DNA from 4 places in the Desulfoluna sp. HI9BLuna genome. Region 3 is predicted to be linked to each of the others. Evidence: riboswitches for the same ligand, from Rfam matches in the RefSeq annotation. Region 3 holds a riboswitch; each other region holds the start of a gene.
The links. Region 3 has a riboswitch for cobalamin ahead of ACOYW0_RS18275 (hypothetical protein). Riboswitches for the same ligand answer to the same signal wherever they lie in the genome.
Positions count from the first base shown of each region.

Region 1: linked by a shared signal. The riboswitch ahead of ACOYW0_RS01975 (TonB-dependent receptor plug domain-containing protein) and the one ahead of ACOYW0_RS18275 (hypothetical protein) in region 3 are both predicted to bind cobalamin.
Region 2: linked by a shared signal. The riboswitch ahead of ACOYW0_RS02795 (helix-turn-helix transcriptional regulator) and the one ahead of ACOYW0_RS18275 (hypothetical protein) in region 3 are both predicted to bind cobalamin.
Region 4: linked by a shared signal. The riboswitch ahead of ACOYW0_RS24695 (DUF2162 family putative transporter) and the one ahead of ACOYW0_RS18275 (hypothetical protein) in region 3 are both predicted to bind cobalamin.

Region 1 is NZ_CP186555.1:528,754-534,765, reverse strand. Features, by position in the region: gene ACOYW0_RS01980 (methyl-accepting chemotaxis protein) at 1-419, opposite strand, end outside; cobalamin riboswitch at 1,337-1,529, shown strand; gene ACOYW0_RS01975 (TonB-dependent receptor plug domain-containing protein) at 1,817-3,730, shown strand; gene ACOYW0_RS01970 (sigma-54 interaction domain-containing protein) at 4,338-5,696, shown strand; gene ACOYW0_RS01965 (glycoside hydrolase family 5 protein) at 5,815-6,012, opposite strand, start outside.
Region 2 is NZ_CP186555.1:758,860-764,871, reverse strand. Features, by position in the region: gene ACOYW0_RS02805 (methyltransferase) at 1-752, opposite strand, end outside; gene ACOYW0_RS02800 (TonB-dependent receptor) at 941-2,959, opposite strand; gene ACOYW0_RS02795 (helix-turn-helix transcriptional regulator) at 3,446-4,435, opposite strand; cobalamin riboswitch at 4,662-4,848, opposite strand; gene ACOYW0_RS02790 (DeoR/GlpR family DNA-binding transcription regulator) at 5,729-6,012, opposite strand, start outside.
Region 3 is NZ_CP186555.1:4,477,094-4,483,105, reverse strand. Features, by position in the region: gene ACOYW0_RS18285 (FecCD family ABC transporter permease) at 1-329, opposite strand, end outside; gene ACOYW0_RS18280 (sirohydrochlorin cobaltochelatase) at 590-1,564, opposite strand; gene ACOYW0_RS18275 (hypothetical protein) at 1,621-1,872, opposite strand; cobalamin riboswitch at 2,067-2,315, opposite strand; cobalamin riboswitch at 2,552-2,759, opposite strand; gene ACOYW0_RS18270 (carbon starvation CstA family protein) at 2,894-4,324, opposite strand; gene ACOYW0_RS18265 (LytS/YhcK type 5TM receptor domain-containing protein) at 4,528-6,012, opposite strand, start outside.
Region 4 is NZ_CP186555.1:6,079,010-6,085,021, reverse strand. Features, by position in the region: gene ACOYW0_RS24705 (FecCD family ABC transporter permease) at 1-975, opposite strand, end outside; gene ACOYW0_RS24700 (ABC transporter substrate-binding protein) at 972-1,886, opposite strand; cobalamin riboswitch at 2,022-2,230, shown strand; gene ACOYW0_RS24695 (DUF2162 family putative transporter) at 2,437-3,168, shown strand; gene ACOYW0_RS24690 (MotA/TolQ/ExbB proton channel family protein) at 3,190-3,834, shown strand; gene ACOYW0_RS24685 (DUF2149 domain-containing protein) at 3,831-4,202, shown strand; gene ACOYW0_RS24680 (helical backbone metal receptor) at 4,338-6,012, shown strand, end outside.

The DNA of each region.
Region 1 (6,012 bases), 2.4 Mb from region 3:
CCGATGATTTGTTCTTCTTGCTTTTGAAGGTTCACCACCTTGGTGAAGGCTTCGTTGTAGCGGCTAACGGAAGCGTCGATCTCCCGGATTCTTGCGGCACGGTCAGGGTGGTTGATGTTCCCGGTTGCCCGTTTCAGCAAATCATCCATCTTCTCATAGTACCCCAGGAACTCTTCCCGGTTGGTCTCGTTCCCAGAGATAAGGAACTCTTTGACGTTCATCCGCGTCATGAGCATATTGGCCTGAATCTGGCCGGAAAGGTTGGCGTTGCGGGCCATTTCCCGGTACTCCGTAAAACCGTTGGATGCATTGTTCAATGTGACGATTCCCAGCAGAGTGGTGGCGGCCAGCAGGCCCAGTACCGTGGTAAATCCCAGGATGAGCTTGGATTGAAGAGTCATGGTTTTCAGGGTGTTCATGGGGGTATTCTCCTAATCAAGAGGTGCTTCGAAGATCAAAAAAAACGTGTGGCTCCACACTTCGCGCACAAGTCCGCAGATCGAGGTGGCTGTCGAAAAGCGTGCCGATGCCATGGCTTAAGACAGGAAGGTGTCCAACGTATTTTAGTGAAAAGCTGTCAACGGGTTGAAAAACCGGGACACACGTATCCGAAGAAAAGGCGCGGAACCCTTCAGGGGGTGCGGTGAGGTGGTTTTTGATTCTCAGGGTTGGTTGATGAGTCGTGAAGAGTCAATGGGCAGGCGTGTGGGAACATGGCAGGCAGGCGGTTGCCTGTCTGTGCGTCGATCTTTTTTCCAGATTCCCGGCCAGGGGGTGTTGTGTCCTTTCGTAGGGGTTATGATGTTTTATGAAATATCTTATAAAAATCACGAGAGCTAATAGCCCAACTTGTGCTGACAGTCAATCAGAAAAAAGTAAAAAAGTGAGGATTTGACTCGGACAATATTCCTACTCCTTGAAAAGTAACATTGGCAAATGCGATTGTGTCGCGTGTATTTCTGGTTTTTTTTCGGGGGGATAGGTGCGGGTGAACTTTCTCGGGCCTCGGAGGGGTTCACCGTGGCTCCGCAGGAGGGGGGAGAACTTACCCCGGATATTGCATGAGAAAGCAATCATCCAAAAGGATGATATATGATTTTGGATAGCCACAATAAAAATGTTAGCATTTTTTGAAAATGCAAAATGTAAATCAGCGTTTGCTGTTTGATTTTCTCACACTTCGGGCGAACCGGGCTATTGCCGGTTGCAGGCCGTGGGGGAGGCTTTTCATCACGGGCCTGCCATGGCCTGTTTTCCTTGGCACGGCACGAATGCGTTGACATCTCGCTGACGGTAGGATACTTTTCCTCCCATTCTTTAGAAATGGCCCTGGCCATTTCGGACATAATATTCAGGTGCCGGCCGATCAGTGGCCTGCATAACAAGGAATCCTGTGCAAATCAGGAACGGGCCCGCCGCTGTAACCGGGGACGAACGCCGCATCAACGCCACTGTTGAATCTCAACGGGAAGGCGCGGCCAGTAGATCGATCCGGAAGTCAGAAGACTTACCTGAATAGCTGGGTAGATTTTTCACTCGTGGATAAGGGTGGAAACGTGCATTGTGGAATGAAAACGGTATCCCACACAGGCTTTGATCTGTGTGGGTTTTTTTGTTCTCCGGCGCAGGCGGCGCCGGGGGGAAAAAGACCCGCACGGTATGTGGCTTTTCCGTGGCCGGGCTTTTCTGGCTACGGGTGTTTGGGGAATGGGGCGAGCCGCCCTTTTCCCGGGCATGCATGGGGACCGGATGGAAACGCACGCCTCTTTTCTCCATGCCTGCTGATTTAATCATCAAAGAATGTGAGGAACGAGGTATGCTGAAACGTCATGTGAAACACCTGGCCTGTACGGGTGTGGCGGCCATTTTTTTATGCTCTGCGGGGGTTGCGCCCTCAGCAGCAAAGGGCGCTGACGCCTTGGGGGAAGTCGTGGTCACGGCAGAACGCTTTCCCACCGGGGAAAAAGAGAGCTCCCGGTTTGTCACCATGTACTCATCGGAAGAGCTCATGGAGACAGGAGCCAATAACCTGGCCCAGGCCCTGAGGCGAAAAGGAGGCTTCTCCTACAAGTCCTTCGGGCCCCAGGGGGTCTCCTTCGGCGGCATGAACAGTGAGATCACGGCCCGGGGAATTTCCAAGGGCACCCTGATCCTGGTCAACGGCTGCCCTGTTCAGGGTGCCGCCGGCCAGGGGTACGACCTGGACATGATCCCCCTGGAGCAGATCGAGCGGGTGGAGGTGATGAAAGGGGCGGCTTCCACCTTATACGGGGCCGACGCCCTTGCCAGCGTGGTCAACATCATCACCAACAAGAACGCCAAGGCCACCCAGGCATCCGTGTCCGTGGAGGCAGGCTCCCACGGGCATCGCACGGCAAGCGCAGAGCTCAGCAGCCCCCGTGTGAACGTCGGGGTCTCTTACGCTCACCTGGACGCGGTGGACAAGATTTCCCAGACCACCTACCCGGATGACCCCTCCGATAATTATTTTTACTCGCGGGACGCTGTGGATAGCGGCGGCCTCAACCTCAACGCCACCCTGGCAGATGGCCTCTACGTCGACTACCTGGGAAGCCTCAGCACCACCGGGTACACCAAAAACAAAAATGCGGGCGGTGTGGATAAGGAAACGGAGCAGGAGCACGCCAAGCACTTTGCCGACATCCGATTTGAAAAAGAGCACGTCAGGCTCAAGGCCTTCGGCTATCTGGACCAGCTGGACCGCGAGGAGCTGACCAGTAAAGGGCTCACCGATGAGTGCAACAAGAACTACAACTACGGGGTGCAGGGGGATTACCGGACCACCTTGGCCGGGGTGGAGCTGACCGCCGGAGGAGACTATGTCTACCGGGGTGCCGATTACAGCGAAAAATACGGCAGGCACCACCGGGACGATATTTCAGCCTTTGTGCAGACGAAAAAGACCTTTGCCGATTCCCTCACCGTGGTGCTGGGGTTTCGTGAACAGCTGATCTACGATGGAAACGGTGACAACAAGGACTACGACATCTTCCTGCCTTCTGCCGGGGTCACCTACCGGGTCTCCTCCGGCCTGAACCTTTTTGCCAACGCCGGAAAGGCATTCAAGGCACCTACCTTCAACGACCTGTACTACAAGGGCGATGCCCTCACGGGCAACCCGGATCTCGACCCCGAGAGCGGCTGGACCTACGAGGGCGGGATCAAGTACGACAACGACTACATGAGGGTTCGCCTGGCGTGTTTTTATATGACCTTCGAAGACAAGATCGAGTCCATAACCGTGGATAAGGTAACCACCAAGTTCAACGCAGGCGACTACGAGTCCACGGGGGTTGAGTGGGAGACCTCCTTTTACCCCTTTGTGAACCAGGCCTCGTTCCTGGACGCCGTCTCCCTGGATGTGGCCGGTTACCTGGCCGATACCACGGCCGAAGACACCGATGGGGAAGAGTACCAGGCCGCCCCTGAATTCCAGACCTCGGTGGGGGTGTCCTATGTCACCGAACCGCTGGTCCTCAACCTTGCCGTGGATATCTTGCGGGAGCGGGAGAGAAATCTCCCCAGCTACAACCCGGTTCATTTTGCCGGAAAGCTGGCCTGCTGGAAGGGGTACCTCACTTTTGGCGTGGACAACATGTTCGACGACACCGTGGTGACCTGGGGGGACAACACCCCCGACAAGTCAAAGCACTACGAATACTACGACCTGGGCCGCACCTACAAGCTCGGGTATGAGTTGATCTTTTAATCCGGGTAGTTCATGAAACAATAATCGTTTCAAAAGGATAACTTGAATATGGGTTTACTCGGTCCATGACATATCCGGGTTAGCCTTTTCGATTCACTGGCCCCCCGCGCCGTTCCCGCCGCGGGGGGCCACCTCAAAGCTGCTCCTTCCTCCCCAGTCCCTTTCCGAACCGGAGAATCGCCTTCCAACCATCAAGATGTTGAGGACGTTCCTGTATGTAACAGGCCCCTTTATGCAACAAGCCATGGGGCTGTTGTGCCCTGATTGGGCTGGGCGGAATGCCCTGCTTTTTTCAGGGGGATGGGCAGGGGCTTGCTGTGATCATGGGGGGCACACAGTCAATGTGAGTAATTCTTGATAATTTTTGTCAAGAATTGACAGGGGGTGGCGGTGTGGGTTGGGAAAAATGGTGTGCTGTGAGTATATGTCATATAATCAATTTATTATCCTTTTTATCTTGGGCGTTCCCGTGTGGGGAAAGGGCGATTGACTCTGTGGGCGGAAGTAGATATATTTCCCTCGTCTTGAAACGGGTTTTTGTGATTTTTTTCGTTTGATGGGCCGGATTTGGGGGAGTCCTGCCTCGTTTTATGCAGGGATGGTGAGGATGGAGGACATATTGCATTCGTCTTCGGACGGAATCTGGATCTGGGATGCCTTTGGCCGTGTGATCGCCGTGAACAAAAAAGCCGAGGAGCTCGGGGGTATCCGGGCGGATTCTCTTATCGGCCGGTGTTATATTGAGCTGATCCAGAATGGCCTCTACGATCGCTCCGTGGCCCATGACATCTTCCGCAGTCGGTGCCAGGGGGTGACCCAGGCGGCATCCCTTCGAACGGGAGTGCGTACCATCAACACCGGAACCCCGTATGTCAACGAGCGTGGTGAGATCGTCCGCATCGTTGTCAAGGAGAAGGAGATATCCCACTTAAGCGATGAGGCGGCCCTTTCCGAGGTGAGCCGGATCCGGTCAGGCTTCGGCGAGTCCTTTGAGGATCCCGGGGTGGTCTCCCTCGGCAGGTACGAGGTGGTGGCCAAAAGCCCGTTGTACCGACGTTTGTTGAAGCGGAGCTTTAAGCTGGCCGATGCCGGGGTCTCACGCCTTTTGGTCCTGGGAGAGTCGGGGACCGGCAAAGGGCTCCTTGCCCGGTTGATCCATGAAAAGAGCAGGCGCAGGGAGCACCCCTTTGTGCAGCTGAACTGCGCGGCCGTACCCGAAAACCTGTTGGAGTCCGAGCTCTTCGGGTACGACGGGGGCGCCTTTACCAGCGCCAGGGCCCAGGGGAAAGAGGGCTTGTTTGAGGCGGCCCACGGCGGGACCCTGTTCCTTGACGAGATCGGGACCCTGCCCCTGGCCCTCCAGGCCAAGCTCCTCAAGTACTTAGACGACTTTGAGGTGACGCGCCTGGGCAGCACCCGGGTGCAGAAGGTGGACTGCACGGTGGTGGCCGCCACCAACTGTGACCTTAAAGACCTGGTGACGCAGGGACTCTTTCGCGAGGACCTCTACTACCGACTCAACGGATTTTCCCTCACCATTCCGTCCCTGCGGCAACGTCCCGAAGACATCGCAGGGCTCCTGGATCATTACATCGAGCGGTACAACTGCCAATACCGGCTGTGCCGTTACCCCTCCCAGAGCCTCCTCGACCAGTTGTACGACTACCCCTTTCCCGGCAATGTGCGGGAGCTCAAGAACATTGCCCGCCAGATCGTGGTGCTTGGGGAGGTCGACTTGCCCGAGGCCTCCCCCTGTCTCCCGCGCGGGAGGACGGTTGGGTACGACGAGCCACAGAAAGACCTCAAGGGAAAGATGGACGCCTTTGAAAAAGAGCTTCTCAGGCAGGCGGTCTCCATGCACCGGACCACCCGGGAGGTGGGGGACTACCTGGGGATCGACCAGTCCAGCGTGGTGCGAAAGCTCAAAAAACACGGCCTCTCCATGGGCCGCAAAAAGAGGCGGTGACCCCGGCTCGTCGACTCATTCTGCCCTGTGGCCACCGCCCCTTCCTCTCTCCTGGCGGTTCTTTCGACTCTTCACAATCTGGTGACAGCCCCTGCCCGTTGGCAGGGGCTGTGTTGGGCTAAACAGCCCGCTTTATCACGCCTCCCGACGGCCTGGCCGCGTAGAGTTCGGCGATGGTTCCTCCGGAGGGGGAGAGGTCGCCCGCTTCCCAGGTGTCCGGTTCCGCCGATGTGGCCAGGGCGGCCGAGTCCTCGTCTTTGTTGCTGAGGCTCCAGTTTGCGTAGCTTACACTGTGGTCGTTCAACGCGGTGAGCCA
Region 2 (6,012 bases), 2.7 Mb from region 3:
GGTTCGGCAAAGTTGAGTGTTGTGCTTGCCCATATCAGGTCGTATTTTCCGCCAATGGGGTCCTCGTTGTAATCACCCCCCATGGTCGTGATGCGATTTTCCATGTGGTGCTCTTTGATGAACTGCTCAGCAATACGGGCAACGGCCGGTTGATCAAAGATGACTCCGTTCATGGTGGGGTGTGCTTTGACAAGGGCTATCCCTATGATCCCGGGGCCTCCCCCCAAATCCAGCATGGTTTTAAACGAGGAAAATTCCGGAATGGCCGAGACAATCTCAACGGCTTGTTGGGCTGCCCCGGCTCTCTGGTAGTTGGCCATTGACACGGCATACCGGGCCCAGACCTCTTCATCTCCCATGTCTGTCTCTTTTGAGGGCAGGGGAGGACCTTTTTTGACCAGCGCTGAGAGATCGGCAATGGCACGTTCCCGCATGGACGCTATTTGCCTGAGCATGTCGCTGAAGCATGTCGGGCTCCCTTCCACAAGGGAGGTTTGTGTAAAAGGCGTGTTCTGGTATAGATGGTTGCTTTTTGTCACCAAGCCCATGGCTGTGAGGCCATTTAAAAAGAGCCTGGTATTTTCGAGGTGGGTTCCCAGGGCCTCAGCCACCTCACGGGATGATCTGGGTTCCTTCAGCTGATTAAACACCTTCAGCTCCATGCCGACGAACAGAAGCTTTGATTGAACCGGGCCCGTCATTATTTCATACAGCGTGCTAAAATCTGCGTCTATTTTCGGGGAATAGGGCATGATGCCGCTCCTTATGTAAGTCTCTATTGTTACGTAGAAAGCCTAAATGCGAGGCCTTTGCCTGGCCTGGGGATCGTGAGGGCCGAGTGCTCCGGTAGGTGGAAAAGAGGGGCACCCGGCTTGTTCGTAGGGCAAGAATATCGCCTTGAAAACGGCAACTTACTTTTTGCGCCCAGAGACGTCGGTGTTTAAAAGTAATAACTGGTCGTAATGCCGATTGTTCTGGGGTCGCCATCCTGGACCAGCTCGCCAAGGCCCATGGCGCTGTTGTCGAACAGAGCCGTGACGTATTCTTCATCCAGCAGGTTTTTGCTCCAGACTTCCACCTTCCAGCTCTCGGCTTCGTACCCAAAGCGAAGGTTTACGATCTCGTATGCTTCCTGTTTGGTGTTGTTTTTGGGGTCTCCGTAAAACTCACCTGTGCCGAGGAGTTCCGCCCTTGTGAACAATCCATTTTCAAGGAAATAGGATGCGCCCAGGTTGTAGGTGTACTGCGGGACATTGGGGAGGCTGTTTCCGTCAAAATCATAAAAAGAGCCGTCCTGTTGCAGGGCCTTCCAGTCGTCGAACTCTGATTTGACGTACCCAAAGCCGGAGAACAGGTCCAGGCCGGGAAGGGGGCGGGCCTGAACTTCCAGTTCCACGCCCATGCAATGGGCCTTTGCCGCGTTGTTTATGGACGTGCCTGCGGCAAAGGACCACTCCACCACCTGTTTGTCGTCGATATCGATGTAAAAGGCAGCCAGGTTGGCAATGAGCCGCTCATTCAGCCACGATGTCTTGATACCTGCCTCGTAGTTCCAGGTGTATTCGGGATCATAATAGAACGCCTCTTTATCGCTGGGCATGTAGCCATAGTTGTACCCGCCGACCATGTACCCTTTGGACGCCGTGGTATACGCCATGACATTGCCGGTAAGGTCATAGGCAATGGAGAACTTCGGGAGCCACTCATTGTAATCCAGCTTTTTGTCCTGATCGATGACCCCGGCCCCGCCTTTGCCCGTCATGGTTCCGTGCAGTTGCTGATGGTCAAATCTCAGGCCTGCCGTCAGGTGCATTTTATCCAACACCGTGACCGTGCACTGTCCGAATCCTGCATACCCGTCGATGTCGATATCGGTGTCGGCCTTCATGGCCCAGGCTTTTCTCTCGCTTGTTACTTCGGTTTCCTCCTTGAACCCGTATATTCCCGCGAGCCATTGAAAGGGCCCTTGGTTGTCCGGGGAGAACAGCCTGACCTCCTGGCTCATATGGTCGATGCTGTATTTGTTTGGCGAAGCCCCCCAGTTGAGGGGGCCCAGGTCATTGGTGCAGTCCATATCGGTGCTGTAGCTGTGGGAATAGTTCCGTAGCCCGGTGACGGAGGTCATGTTGAAGGACTCGCCGGAATACTTCATGTTCAGTGTCTGGCCGTTGCCTTCCTGGCGGGAGTACTCATCGGCGTCGTTGTGGCTGATGGTGTTATAATCCGTTGCATACGGTCCTGTGCGGTACCTGTAGGAGTTCTGCTGGTCATCGGTGTCCATGAAATCGGCTGTGAAGGACAGGTCCCACTGATCCGTGGGGGTCCACCTCAGGGTGGCGCGGCCGTTCTTCTGGTCTTTTTCAGCGCTTTTATCATCGCCGTTGCATGTGTTTGTGATGAAGCCGTCGGAGATACTTGCTTGAGCCGCAACGCCCAGATAGAGGGTGTTTTCGATAATGGGTCCGCTTGCGTTCATCCCGGCCCGCCAGGAGTCGTAGCTGCTGTATTCGGTGAAAAGCTTTCCCTTGAACTCATTGTCCGGCTGCCTGGTCACAAGGTTGATGACGCCGGATTCACTGTTTCGACCGTACAGGGTCCCTTGGGGGCCCCGCAAAACCTCAGCCCTTTCAAGGTCGAGCAGTTCGGTGTTGTACATGTAATGCAGCGGGAAATTGACCCCGTCCACATAAAACCCGGTGGGAGAGTAAATGGAGGTTGTAAAGGAGGAGACACCCCTTAAAACCAATAAATTCTCCGCCGAGGATTCGTTCATGAACAGGTTGGGGACATAGCGAACAAGATCACTCATGTCCTTGCTGCCGGAATCTTCGATGTCGGTGCCGGTGAAGACGGACAGACTCATGGGGACATCCTGAACATGCTCTTCTACTTTTTGGGCCGTAACCGTTACGGGCTCAAGCCGAAAAGGTGACGATTCTTTTTTCTGCTCCTGTGCCATCGCCAAAGACGCTGATAATGGGGATAGAGCCACCAGTACAACGAGCAGCGACGCCATAAAACCCTTTGGAAATCGATCTCTGTTTCTATTCATGACCTGTTCCTTAAAGCTGAATCTGTTACGAGTGATGGGCCTGAACTTAAGGGGCAAACCGCAGTTCAGCGCATCAGAGTTGCCCTTGCAGCCTCGTTGCCACAAGGCGCTGATGACGGATCATCAGAGTGGGCACCCGGCTCCTTTGAAGGGTGAAAAACGATAAAAATAAAGCCATCATGTAATGGTATAGCCGCAATATAGCGCCGCTGTTCATGGGGTGAAATGGGGGTGGTATGACCGAAACGGATTCTTGCATGACCTGGATGGATTTTTGAACGGAATCGGCTTTGACGGAGGCAGTCTTCCTCGGTGTGCTGTTGCCTGATTTTTGCCTTAGCCGTGCTTCGGCCCAAAGCAAAGGGGGCTCAGGCTTCCGGGAAAAGAGGAGGCTTAAGGCATGGCGCTGAAGCATGTGTTGCTTCGGTAAATACTCGGCCTGATGCCGAATTTGGTTTTAAAGGCATCGGAGAATCGCCCCGCGTCCATATAGCCAACTTGATACGATATCTCCTTGATATTCATGTTGCCCTCTTCCAGAAGCTGGCGGGCTCTCTCCATCCGATGCTCATGTAAATAGCCGAAGGCCGTTTGCCCACAGACCTGCCTGAACCCGTGCTTGAGCTTGAAATCATTCAGCCCGACTCGACTGGCAAGTTCCAGCAGTGATGGCGGGGTCTGCATATTCTCGACGATAATGCCCATGGCCTCATGGACACGGTCTATATCGGAAGGGCGAAGCGGAGCGGTTTTTTTTATGCTGTTTCTGGCAATGGCAGCCTGTTCAAGTTGAAGCGATATCAACTCAAGGGCCTTGCTTTCGAGGAAGACTCGTTTGATCAGGCCCTGATACGGGCAATTGAGAAGCTGGTGAAGGGCGGTTTGCATGGCAGGGGGCATGGAGCCCGCATAGTGGTAATGGGTCTTGGGGCACCCCTCCATAACAGCCCGGAGATCGGCGGGGGCTTGCTCCATATCCCCCCGGGAGAACATGCCCAACACGACCGGGTCGACCTGGATGTGGAGCATGTGAACGGGTTTTTCAGGGGGAAATTGGCTGTACCCTTGGGAATTTGGAAAACAGGATACGGTGCATGTGCCTGTTTCTGCCTGGATGATTGTCGGCTTGGGTTTCCCCAGGTTGACTATGGATCGGCCGCTTCCTGAGAGTACAAAGCAAAAGAGCAGTGGGGACCGCTCCATTTCGAAATGGGAGGTCACGCCTTCGGCATAGGTTGCCTTGGTAAGAATCAAGGAGAGCCCGGGCCTTAGGGGGATCTCTTTGGTCCATCCCTTCTCACCGTTTTCGGGCCGCCTCAGTTCAAGGTCCATATGATCTGAAACGATGTCGTCGGAACGTTGATGCCTTAATTCGGAGTCCATGCAGCACACCCTTTACACACGGTTTGTTTAAAAACGTAGCCCGCATGGTGTCTGAATGGCGGCAAAGGAGTGATATCAAAACATCGTGTGACGTGCTTTATTGCCTGGCGGGTGCCGATACCTCCGGTATGTGCTCAGGCAATAAAAAACCCACACAGGATCTTGCCTGTGTGGGTTACCGTTTTTCATACCACAACAACGTCATCACTTTGGTGCCATAAAGTGATGACACATCTCCATTCAGGTAAGTCTTCTGACTCCCGGATCATCCTACTGGCTGCGCCTTCCCGTCACAGTGTGGCAGTGGCCGTGTGCAGCGTTCGTCCCCGGTTACAGCGGCGGGCCCGTTCCTGATTTTCACAGGATTCCTTGTTATACTGATTTTATTCAGTACCTGAAGTCAGGGCCGAAGCAAATATCGAAGAAACCAAATGAAACCCTCCGGCTGCGTGGTGAGTCACCAGCGCGTTGCCCACGGTGTTCGGGTTACTTCATCACGGCATTCCCAGGGAATGTGTTCTTATCTGCTTGGGCCCCTGTATGTCTGCCAGAATACATTGTCGAAGAGGGGATATCCCATCGGCTGATCATGAACTGCACATAAAAAAGGCAATCGGCATCATAATCCTTTGCCAACAATTATTCTGGATTTATTGAATTGTCATTACATGAGGGGTTTATGGATGTCAAACGGAAAAGGTTCTGGCTAGGTGAAGATTTGTATTTGGATATGTGGTGAGCATCATGTGGTCTCGTTTATGTGGGAGTGGCGGGGGGGCTGGTGAGGCAGGTGGAGCTATGCACTCTTCGGCTTAGGAATCCTTATGCTGAGCGGGAGATTATCGACGTTTAAAGAGGCAGAAATTGGTAGGACGCTTTATCTTTTACGTTTGCCCAATGTCAAGGCCCTCCTCTTTTTCTGACGCAGCGGGAGGCAATTGCCTTTGAGATCAGTGTCGTGGGGCTGTTTTTAGGTGGCCTGGGGCTGGTTGTTCATGTTGCGTTTACACCCTTTTACCTTGGTAGGCCGTATGCGGGGCGGGTAACAACTATATCTGTTACTCCGACGGGATGAAGCATATCGTGAAATGTGTAGGTGCGACCCATTCATTCCCGTATCTTTCGATACGGGCTTGATGCGTTGCGGGAAAATTTCCATAGTGCTGAGCAGATTCTGAAACCAAAGCATCCAAAAACGTTGAAATAAAAGGACTGCGAACCTTTAGATTACAAAGAACATCTGCTCAAATGGTCACGTGAGGTATTTCTATTCCTGTACAGATATCAATAATATTACTTATTGATTAAGTTGATTCCAAATTTTGTATATGCATTTTTGGTTTTTAGGGGGATATTCGAATCGGTGACTAAAAGATCCACTTTAGAAATATCGCTCACTTTGATAAGAGATGTCGATTCCAACTTACTGCTGTCGGCAATAATGATTGCTTTTTGGCTAATATCTAAAAGTTTTTTTTGAATCTGAACCTCTTCCAAGGGATAGTCTGTAATTCCTGTTTTCAGAGAGAAGCTGCTGACACTTATAAATGCTTTATCTATAATAAATTCATCTAATA
Region 3 (6,012 bases):
GCCAGGGGATTCAGGAGAATATTCTGATAGACGGCCCCGGCCACGGCCAGCCCGGCCCCTGCGGCTGCCGCCGTCAGGATGCGGGGAAGCCTCACCTCCCAGACCATGACCCGGGCTGTTTCAGCCGCTGCCGTGGCCCCGTCCGTGCCGGTGATCCCGTTCCAGAGGGCCCCAAGGACGTCCTTAAAAGAAAACGCCACAAACCCCATGCGGGCCGAAAGCAGCACCGCGCAGAAAAGGAGCGCGCACAAGCACACCAACCCTGCCGAGCCTTTCATCAGGGCAAGGGAGGGTTTTGTTTTCCTCATGGACTCCGTGGCGATGGTCATGGGGGGCCTTCCATCAACGTTCGGGTTTAAAAGCGAAAACCTCCGGCGGCAAGGTGTGCCACCTTGAAAGCTGGTTGCGGATGCGTTTTGTCCCTCGTTCCTCGGGTCAAATCACATCCGCCTTTAAAGCAAAACTCACCCAAAAAGGGTTTTTGAAACCTGTTTGTTAAACTTTCATGTCGCACCGTAGCCCTTGGGCGAAGGCGGATTAAAAGTTTAGCCTCCGGCAGGGCCGCCGGAGGCCACCAAACCATAGAAAACTACTTGCCGGTGTGAACCGTTACCGCGTCCACGGCATGCTTTGCGTAGAGCTTGGCCCACTCGGGGTTCTCGCCCAGGCCTTTGAGCTCGCAAGTCACCTTGATGCCCATCTTCTCCATGATGGTCTTCCAGGCGTCGTCTTCTTCTCCGGCCATGTCATTTCTGGCATGGTCACCGGCAACCACCATAAAGGGCTTCATGAAGACCTTCTTGGCCTTGATGTGCTTCAGGGCGGTGGTGACGTCATCGAGGCCGGGGTAGCCCTCCACGGTCCCCACCAGGGTGGTGACCTCAGGGTACATGGCATTCATGGTCTTCTGGAATTCAATGTACGCGCTGGTGGGAAACACCTCGTTTCCGTGGCCCATGTAGACCAGCACAGCGCCCATCTTTTTGGCCTTTTTCACATCCGCGGCCATGGTCTTGGCGGCGGTTTCAATGTCATTTCGGTACTCGGGGTGCAACCCGGCTTTGCCAAGGGCGGGACGGCCCAGGGTCAGATAGGAGAAGGGCTTCCACTTGGCGCGGAGGGTATCGATGCCTGCAATGGCGTCCACATAGGCCTTGAGATCAAGGTACTCTTCCCCGGCGTAGACGTGGGTGGTCTGTACCACCACGCGCTTTTTGCCCTCTTCCTGCAGGGCGCCGAAGGTTGCCAGGGGGCCTTTGACGTCATACAGCCACGCAGGAACGCCGGGGTTGGCTTTTTTCCAGGCGGCGTCATTGGCGCGGTCGTGCCAGATGCCCCGGATGATGTTGGAGGTAAAGGCGTGCTTGATCTCTGCCTTGGGGAACTCTTTTCTCATCTCTTTGTCGATGGTGAGAATGGCCTGAAGGGCTTCGGGGTAGCTGGTGCCGAAGCTTGCAATAACCACGGCGTCCACCGCCTCTTTTTTGGTGGCTGCCGTGGCGGGATTTACACCCAGAAAGGACAGCAGTGATACAATCAAAAGCAGAAGGGTCGTCTTTTTCATCGTTTTTAAATCTCCGTACGTAACAGGTGTATTTATTAAATATGATACCCAGGCATTCAACCGATGGACCAGATGGGAACGCTGCCTCCTTTTAAAGCAATACGCCCCTTTTCATACCCGGCCATACGGCACTGAATCGAGGTAAACCCCTTGGATATCATGCGCCACCATGCCCAATGGATGTCTCCTTCTCCGTCCAGGGGAGAGACCACGGCCACCTTGTCCACGTCAAAGGACAGATGGCCGCCCTTAAGCAGGTCATCCGGGGCAACGCCTTCGGGTAGCTGCCCCTGCACACAAAGAATCATGCCTTTTTTCATCATCGGCTCCTTTATAAACTGATCATTTACAAAGGACCGGAGCCCGGCTGACTCCTTGCACAGCCCCTCCGGTCCGACCATCTCCGAAAAAGGGCTGTTCCCTGTTTGCTTCGCCCTTTTCATCACGCGGTTCCCCTGTTCTCCGCAGGGGTGTTTTGTGATGCGGCATGCCGCACCCAAAACATCACGTCTTATGCCGGGCAGGTCTTCTGACTCCCGGGCGTTCCGAACGGCGCACCTTCCCGCCCTGGTTGCCGCCGGCCTGAAAAGGAGAGCCAGCAGCGGGCAGTGGCTTATGGATGAGAGAGATTCCCCTCACCCGTGCCGTACGGTTCCCGGTTACAGCGGCGGGACCGTTCCCGATTTTCACGGGATTCCCTTCCTGCGTGTATGCAAGACCCCTTGCGGGGACCCGGTCACGTACTCACCCGAAAATCGACCGCCGTGACGGGGACAAATTTTCGGGTCTTCCAAACAAAAAAATCCCCATGCCTGCAATCGTATGCAAGCATGGGGATTCCGTATTCAATCCTCAAAGTCGGGCGCACCCTTTACCACGGCAGTGCGCCACTTCTATATGATTCAATCCCCGTGTTCCGGCGGCTTTTCCTGTTTCAGGCCGCCCCTCTCACCACGGTGAAGATATGACGATAACATCAGACAACGGGACATCATATAGCGCATGGCAGGTCTTCTGACTTCCGGATCATCCGAGCCTTCGCGCCTTCCCCTCATTGTTCGACCCGATCACTTCGGACGCATCAAGAAAGTGGCGTTGTTGCGAAGGACGTCCCCGGTTACAGCGGCGGGCCCGTCTCCGATTCTCACGGAGTTCCCTATTAAGCATTAGCTGCACCAAGCATAGGATGTGATCCTAAGCCACACTTTTCCGGTTGTCAAGCCAATCTAAGGCCCATGCCCCATTCCCTGCCCGACGGCCATCCCTTTAAAAATCCGAACGATGGCACCGGACAGGGAACATGGCGGAAAATTCCTTCACGGGCAGTGCTTATTCAGCAAGTCCGTCGGCACGTTTCGCTGCCCGCACACCGGAAAACTTGAAGACGAAGAGGCAGAGCAGTACCACGGCGGTACCCACACCGATGACGGTGGAGGTTCCGATGGAGAGCCCGAAGCCGATTTTGGCCTGAAGGATGAAGGTGACCACCACAGAGGTCATAAAGGTCGCCGGCAGGCAGGCGATCCAGTAATTCTTCATCTCCTTGGCAAGGAAGACTGCGGCGGACCAGAGTACCAGAGTGGCCAGGGCCTGGTTGGAGAACCCGAAGTAGCGCCAGATGATCCCGAAGTTCTGGGTAGAGATGACAAAGCCCAGGGCAAACAGGGGCACGGCGATCATGAGCCGCTTGGCGGTCTGGGACTGGCTCACCTTAAAGGACTCGGCCAGGATCAGGCGGGTGCTTCGGAAAGCGGTGTCCCCGCTGGTGATGGGCAGAACGATAACCCCAATGACCGCCAGAAAGCCGCCCACGGGACCCAGAAGAACGTTGGAGACTTCAGAGACAACGGCTGAAGGAGTCCCTGCGGCAATCACGGCGTTCAGGGCTTCCGGAGACTTGTAGAAAGAGAGCCCCACGGTGGCCCAGATCAGGGCGATGATCCCTTCCAGGATCATGGCGCCGTAGAAGACAGCGCGGCCGTCCTTTTCGTTTTTGACGCACCGGGCCATCAAGGGAGACTGGGTGGAGTGGAACCCGCTGATGGCACCGCAGGAAAGGGTAATAAACAGCAGGGGCCAGATGGGCTTGTTCGCAGGATGGGCGCTGGTGGTCACATCCAGGTTGGGCAGGATCTCATAGCCACCGAACATCAGGGCCACCACGGTGGCGACAGTGGTGATGAGCAGCAGGGCGCCCAGCAGGGGATAGATCTTTCCGATGACCTTGTCGATGGGAAGAATGGTGGCAAGGAAATAGTAGCCAAAGATGGCAAAGATAAAAATCTGGGTGTTCACGCCGGTGAGCCCGGTGAGGAGCTTGGCCGGGGCCAGAACGAAAATCACGCCCACCAGCATGAGGAGCACAACGGAAAAGACCCGCATGGCCTGTCGGGCGGGCATACCGAGGAAGTCACCCACCACCTCGGGGATGCTGCCCCCGCGGTTCCGCATGGAGAGCATGCCGGAGAAGTAGTCGTGAACCGCCCCGGCAAAGATACACCCGATGACGATCCAGACCAGGGCCACCGGGCCGTAGAGGGCCCCCAGGATGGGGCCGAAAATGGGGCCGATCCCGGCAATGTCCAGGACCTGAATAAACAACACCTTCCACTTGGGAAGGGGCATGTAGTCCACCCCGTCCTCAAGCTCGTAGGCGGGGGTCCTTCGGGAACTGTCCGGCCCGAAGGTTTTTTCAACAAAGGTACCGTAGGTAAAGTACCCGAGAATCAGTGCAGCGACGCACGCAAAAAAAGTAAGCATAATCTAAATGACCTCCATGACAAAACGCATTGATCGCCCGTGGGGCGGTTCCTCTTTCACACCTGCTGTTGTAGCGGATTAAAAAGGGGATACGCCACGCTCGAAACGGCCCATGTCGTTTTTCGAGGATGGAATGCATCAGGAGGGTGCCGAAACAACATGGCCGCCCAAAGGGGCGGCCAGAGAGCTTTCAAAAAGGGAGGTCAGGGACGGGCTGGAGGGTGGTTCCGGGGGATGGAAAAGGAGACCTCCGTGCCCTGGCCCTGGGTGCTCTCGATGACCATGCGGCAGGAGGGGCCGTAGATCCGCCGGAGCCTGTGGATGGTGTTCCGCACCCCGATGCCCTCACCGGCCGCGGCCAGCTCCTCGGGATTATACAGACGGCCCACTGTCTCCTCGGACATTCCCACGCCGTCGTCGGTCACCCGCACCGTGAGAAGCGTTGCATCACAGTCAATGGAAACAGCCACCGTGCCCCCCTTTTCCTTGGGGGTGATCCCGTGCTTGACGGCATTTTCCACCACGGGCTGGATCACCAGGGCGGGGATGGGCCAGTTGTCGCACCCCTCCCCCACATCAAGCCGATAGGAGACGCGGTCGCCGAAGCGGGCCTGCTCAATGGCCAGGTACGCCTCCACCTGCTCCAACTCCTCCTGGACGGTGATGTAGCCCTTGCTCTGGTCGAGGTTCCGGCGCATGTAGCTGGACAGGTCCAGGATCAGCTCCCTGGCCCGATCGGGTCGGGTACGGCAGAAGCTGGCGATGGTGTTAAGGGAGTTGAAGAGAAAATGGGGGTTGATCTGGGCCTGGAGCCGCCTGATCTCCGCATAGGCCAGCATCCGGGCCTGGATCTGGATGTCTTCCAGCTCCAACTGGGTAGAGAACAGCACGGCAAGCCCCCGGGCGGTCTGGAAATGGACCTTGTCCAGGGGTTTTTCCCGGGTACCGTAAAACTTCAGGGTCCCCACGATGCTCTCCCCCTTTTTCAAGGGGACGATGATGCCGTGATGAAAGGGGCATCCATGGTGGGGGCAGGCGATCTCCCGTTTCGTGTGCCGGAACAGGGGCAGCCCGTCGTCCAGAACCATGCGGGTGGCGGCGGTGCGGATGGGCTCCCCGGCAATGTGGTGATCCGCCCCAACCCCCATGTGGGCCAACACATGGGTGGTGTCCGTGATGGCAACAGCCGCCACGTCCACCTGTCGGAAAATGATCTCAGCCGTCTTTTTGGCCGAGCCCGCCCCAAGCCCTGCGCGCAGATACCCCACGGTGAGGTTGGCGATCTCCAGGATCTGCTGCACCTGGCGAGACTCCCGCCGCTCACGCTCCCGAAAGAGCCCCTTGATCAGCTCCACAAAAAAGGCAGCCCCAACAGAGTTGACTAAAATCATGGGCACGGCAATGAGCCGCACCAGGTCCACGGCCTCGGAAAAAGGCTTGGCAAACAACAGCACCAGCCCCATGTGCATGGACTCACCGGCCACACCCAGACCAAAGGCCACCTTCCAGTTCATCACCCGCGAGCCGTACCACCCGGCCAAAAGCCCTGCGGCCACACCTTCCAAAAGCGTGGCCGTGGCACAAGGTGCCGAAGTAAACCCGCCGATATCAATAAGGAAGCGATGCCCGCCTGCAATAACACCGGCCCCAAGCCCCACCCAGGGGCCGCCGAAAAGCCCGCCCGTCAC
Region 4 (6,012 bases), 1.6 Mb from region 3:
GATCATGGCGGTGATCACCCCCACGGGAATCTCTCCCTCCCGGGGAATCCAACGGGCCAGCAGGTCGCAGATCACCATGAAGGCGCCTCCGCCCACGATGGTGGCAGGCACCAGCACCCGGTGGTCCGAGCCGAACACCTGCCGGAGGATGTGGGGCACCACCAGGCCCACAAACCCCATGAGGCCGCTCTGGCAGACCATGGCGCTGACCATGAACGAGGTGGCGATAAGAAGGATAAGGGTGGTCCGCCGGATGGAGACCCCCATGGCCCTTGCCATCTCGCGCCCCATGAGCATGAGGTTCATCTTGTGGGAGAGAAGAAAGATCACCACAAAGCAGGGCAGTACCAGAAGGGCCACCATGCCCACCTGGGGCATGTCTGCTGAGGAGAGGTCTCCCATGAGCCAGAACATGATGTCGTGGAGCTTGTTCTCTTCGGAAATGGAGATGAGAAACATAATCACCGCCGAGCAGAAGGCGTTGACCATGACGCCGGATAACAGCATGGCGTCCCGGCCCACCCGGCTTTCGCCCCGTGAAAGGACAAGCACCAGGAAGAGGGTGACCATGCTGCCGGCAAAGGCGGTGAGGCTGACCCCCGGCACACGGGCAAATCCGGCAAGGATCCCCATGATGGCACCGGTGGCCGCACCGCCGGAGATGCCAAGGATATAGGGCTCGGCAAGGGGGTTTCCCAGAAGGGCCTGAAAAACCAGCCCCCCTAAGGAGAGCACTGCCCCGCAGAACAGGGCCATGAGCACCCGGGGCAACCGGATGCGCTCGATGATGGCAATCTGGAGGCTGTCTGCCTGGGAATCACCCGTTATGAGCTGTGCCACAGGCGTAAGGTCGATACCCGAAGGCCCAGTGGCCAGGCCCAGGAGAACCGCAGCCCCAAGAACCATGGAGAGCAGGGCGGTGATGAGGAGGATTCGTTTCAGCAGGCGCCCCCGTACCCTGGATGTGTCGTTCACCGGGCCGCCTCCTCAAAAAGGGTGGGATGGATCAGGGCCGCCAGCATGGCAAGGCCCTCCACCACACGCGGGGTGGGGCGATCCAGGATGTCCGAATTCACGACATGGATGTTGTTGGTTTGAACGGCGGGAAGGGACGGCCAGCTTGCCCACTCCTGTCTCATGGTGTCGAAGTCGTCGTTTCTGGCCATGGAGGTGATGATGATCATCTCCGGTGCCAGGGCCAGGACCTGTTCCTTGGAAAACCGGGGGTAGGGCGTTTTGCTGGTGACGACGTTTTCTCCCCCTGCCCGGCGGATCATTTCGTTTAAAAAGGTGTTTTTGCCCACGGAGACGATGGGGGAGATCCCGATCTGGAAAAAGAGGCGGGGTTTATGGGATGCCCCGGCAATGGTCCGGTCAATGGCCTCCAGCTGCGCGCCCATGGCATCGGTGATGGTTCTGGCCTCACTCGTTGCATTAAGGAGGTTGCCTATCTCATTGATAGAACGAATAATCGTGTCGATACCGTCGGGGTTGACCGTGTACACGGGGATGCCGAAGGCCTTGATACGCTGGATCACTTTATCCGGGTTGCCGTCCTTCACCGCCAGGCAGAGGTCGGGCTTCAGGGAGACAATGGTCTCCAGCTCCGGTCGGATATAGCTGCCGACCCGGGGAAGTTTTTGTGCTGCCGCAGGGTAGTCGCTGTATCGGGTGACCCCGGCAAGGAGATCTCCCTTGCCCAGGGAAAAAACGATCTCGGTGATGCTGGGGGCAAGGGACACCACTCTTTTGGGGGCGTCCGGCAGATCAACAATACAGCCTGTGGTGTCGGTGACGCTTTTGGCCTGCACACGGGCAGCGAAGAGGCCGCACCAGGCCACGCCCAAAGCGAGAAGGAAAAGGGTGCGTAAGGCTCGATTTTTCATGATGTTATCCATGACCTCCCACGAAACCGGGTCCGCGCATATCTTTGGATATGCTTGAATCCAAAGGGTTCGAGCCTGATTGCCGGATTCTCCCCACAGGGAAAATTATCCTTGACATAGGACATTTCTATGGAATAGTAAACGAGAAATTCAGGTGCTTTTCCCTTTGCATGGCTCAAGGGGAGAAGAGAATAGGGAATCCCGTGAAATTCGGGAACGGACCCGCCGCTGTAAGTGGGGACTGTTTTGGCCACCATGCCACTGGGAGTTGTTAAACACTCGGGAAGGCGCGCCGGACGGGACGATCCACGAGTCAGAAGACCTGCCTGGATGGAGATGTCTCGATGCCCGTGGTAAAGGCTGAGATATGCCGCGATGCATGCACAGATCGTGTGTCACGCTTTTTTTGTGGGAAAATACGGATCCCCGCACCTTAAACCTACAGGTGCGGGGATTTTTTTGTTTTCACGCCCGCACCCTCCATCCCGGCTTTACGCAACCCGACGGAGACCACTCCGTTGCCGTATGATTTGGAAGGAGTACACGTACCATGGAATGGAAAAGCCTGATTGCCGGATTGGTCTTTACCATGGGAATGTACGCCGCCAAATGCGGCATCGGCCTGGCCTGCGGGTGGTCGCAAAGAAAGAGCCGCCGCCTTGCCTTCATCGCAGTGGCGGCTTTGGCCTATACCCTCCTGTTCGCCGGGTGTTACCTGCTCCTTACCCGTGTCAATCTGTTAAACAAGCTCCTTATCGTAGAACACCTGGTGAAGTGGGCCATGGCCGTTCACGCGGCCATGGCCTCGCTTCTCCTCGTGTGGGGCTCCGCCTTGCTGAAAAAACCTGCCGAGGGATCAGGGCCCGTGCGGGGATGGCTGCTCTTTGCCCTGCCGTGCCCGGTGTGCATGGGGGTTATTCTGCTGACCATCGCCTTTGTTATCGGGCTTTTCCCGGAGAATGCTTTTGGCATGACCGCCATGGCCTGGGGGATTTTCGTCCTCGTTGCATCGGTTGGTTTTCTGACCACCCGATGCCTGGGGGCCCGGTTCGGTACCCCTCACCACGTCATGGGAACGATGATGGTCCTTGCGGCGCTCTGGTTTCTCCTGACAATTCTGGTGGTTCCCCATGTCTCCGAGTTGCCGGATGTTTTTGCCATGGCATCCGGCGCAGCCGATTCGGCCCGCGGCGAGGGGAACGCACCTATTGCTGCGGCCATTGTTGCATGTTGCCTCTTTGGGGGCGGCATCTTTCTGGATCGTTTTGTCCATACCCATTGACGTTTTTTTAAGGATTCGTACGTGCAAACGGCAGCTCTCATCAAAAGTTATATCTATGTGGTCTCATCATCCCTTCTCTACCCGGTCCTGATCCTTCTGGCCTTTCTCACCTTCTGGGCCGTGGTGTGTGCCGGGGCCCTCTTTTCCGAATGGGTACGAAGGCATCGTATGGCGGTGGAAAACGACGGCCCGGATGTGTTCTTCCGGCCCGACCATGACCTGCATACCACGCCCCGGGTCAGCCGTTATGTGGCCCGGCTCAAAGGCCTCCTGGAAAAAAACGGCGGCGCCTCGACCCTTGAGGTGGAGGGACTCCTTCAGGACACCACGCGCCGGCTTTTTTCCTCTCTTGACGTGTATCGCCTGGTGGTTCGCGTGGGCCCGGGCCTGGGCCTCATCGGCACACTGATCCCCATGGGAACGGGGCTGGCCGCCCTGGGACAGGGGGACCTGTCCATGCTCTCTTCGGAGCTGGTCATTGCCTTTACCACCACGGTGGTGGGCCTTGCCGTGGGACTCCTGGCTTATCTGTTCCTCGTCATCAAGACCCGCTGGGCCGATGAGGACCTCCTGAACATGGAGGTGGCCACCGAAGCCCTGGCCGGAACCCCGCAAGGCTCATCGGGCAACGGGACAACAGGGGCACCTGCCGGGGAGGCGGCATGAGGTACCTGAAAAAACGACGCTACGCCGTGGGGGGCGGAAATCAGGGGAGGCCCATGGCCTCGGACCCCATGGACGGGGTGGCCAACCTGTTTGACATCGGCCTGGTCTTTATTGTGGGGCTCATCGTGACCCTGTTTTCCACCTATCGTCTCCACGACCTCTTCAACGAAGAGAGCGAGATGACCATCGTCAAAAAAAACAAAAACGGGGAGATGGAGATCATTACCAAATCCAAGCGAAAAATCGAAGCGCTGAAGGTCTCCAAAACCATGGGAGAAGGGGAGGGGCATCGCATGGGCGTGGCCTATCGTCTGGAAGACGGTTCCATGGTGTACGTTCCCGATGGAAACGAGGCTGCACCGGACTAACCCGGATATTTCTCGAATCGAGTACCCCCATATTCAAGGCCTGTTTGTCAATTTTTCCAAACGTGTTGCCCCGGCAGGGCCGCTGGAGACAAGCGGAGTCATTATCGTTTACGCCACGCAATCAGGAACCCGACCATGACATGGATCCGCCGGGGGATGGCAGCGGCCGTCCTTACTCTTTTTCTCTTTGTTTTTCTACCCGTTGCCCGGGCTGTCACCATCACCGATTCCACGGGCCGTACCGTCACCTTTGACCAGCCGCCCACACGGGTGGTGTCCCTGGTGCCGTCCCTCACCGAGGCCCTTTTTGTCATGGGAGCCGAGGATCGGGTGGTGGGGGTGACCCTCCACGACACCTGGCCCGCTGAGGCCAACACCAAAACCGTGGTGGGCGGATTCTTCAGGCCCTCGGTGGACAAGGTGCTTACACTCAACCCCGACCTGGTGTTTGTCTCCGGCATCCAGAAGGAGATGATTGAGGCCCTTGAAGGCACCGTACTCGTTGTGCAGCTTGACCCGGGCTCCGTGGACGAGGCCTTCGGGCAGATGCGGCTCATGGGACGCATCATGGGCTGCGAGGCAGGAGCGGAGAAAATCATCACGGACAACCGGCAGATCCTTGCCGATATCCGGAAAAAAGTGGCGGCGATTCCGGCTGACAAACGCAAACGGGTGATGCGCCTCATGGGCCGCACCAGCATCATGACCCCCGGGGCCGACTCCTTTCAGCAGGAACTCATCAAGCTGGCCGGGGGCATCCCCCACGGGATCAAACGGGACGGCGCCGTGATTTCCATGACGGACAAAGAGTTGATCGACTTCAAACCGGACGTCATCTATGGATGCGGGGGAGACAAAGAGGCCGCAGAGCTTCTTTACGCCAACCCGGCCTTTGAATCGATTCCCGCCGTCAAAAACAAGCGCATCGACTATTATCCCTGCGAGCTCACCTGCAGGGCCTCCACCCATGTGGGCTATTTTGTCTCCTGGCTTTCGTCAAACCTCTATTCCGCAGAATTTTCCATTCGGAAAAACCAGATCCACCCCGATGCGATAATCGATCGTACGCCGGTTCCCCTGGACCTGGCGTATGTAAAGAAAGCCAGCTTAAACCACGCCACCCTCTACGATTTTCCCTCCAGGAGCCTGGAGGTGACCTTCACATCCCCCAAGACCATTCTCTCCACCCTGGACGGCTGGCGGGAGAACATCACCACCGTGGGCAACAACTACATGCCGCCCCAGTGCTGGCGCCTGGCCCACGAAGGGGGCTTTGAGGGTATGAAGCAGGACATTGTTGCCATGCTGGGGATCAAGGGGGAGACCACGAGCTTTCTCTTCACCGGTGCCGACATGGACAACTTCAGCAAAAAAACCGCCTCTTTCCGGGACATGAGCGTCACGGTGCTGGCAACGGCCGGGGTCTGCTCCAACGCCATGCGCATGGGCAAGGACACGGGCAGCTATTACGAGCCCGGTACCATCAACATACTCATCCTGCCCAACATGCACCTATCAAAGCGTGCCATGAGCCGCGCCATCATCTCGGCCACCGAAGGCAAAACCGCCGCCCTCCAGGACCTGGACGTGCGAAGCAGCTACACCCCTCTGGTGAATCCTGCCACGGGAACGGGCACGGACAACATCCTCATCGCCGAAGGGGAGGGCGTTTCCGTGGACAACGCCGGGGGCCACACCAAGATGGGCGAGCTCATCGCCACGGCAGTCTATGAAGCCGTTACCGAGGCGATCTTCAAGCAAAACGGCCTCACGGCGAATCGCAGCGTGTTCAGGCGTCTCAAGGATCGGC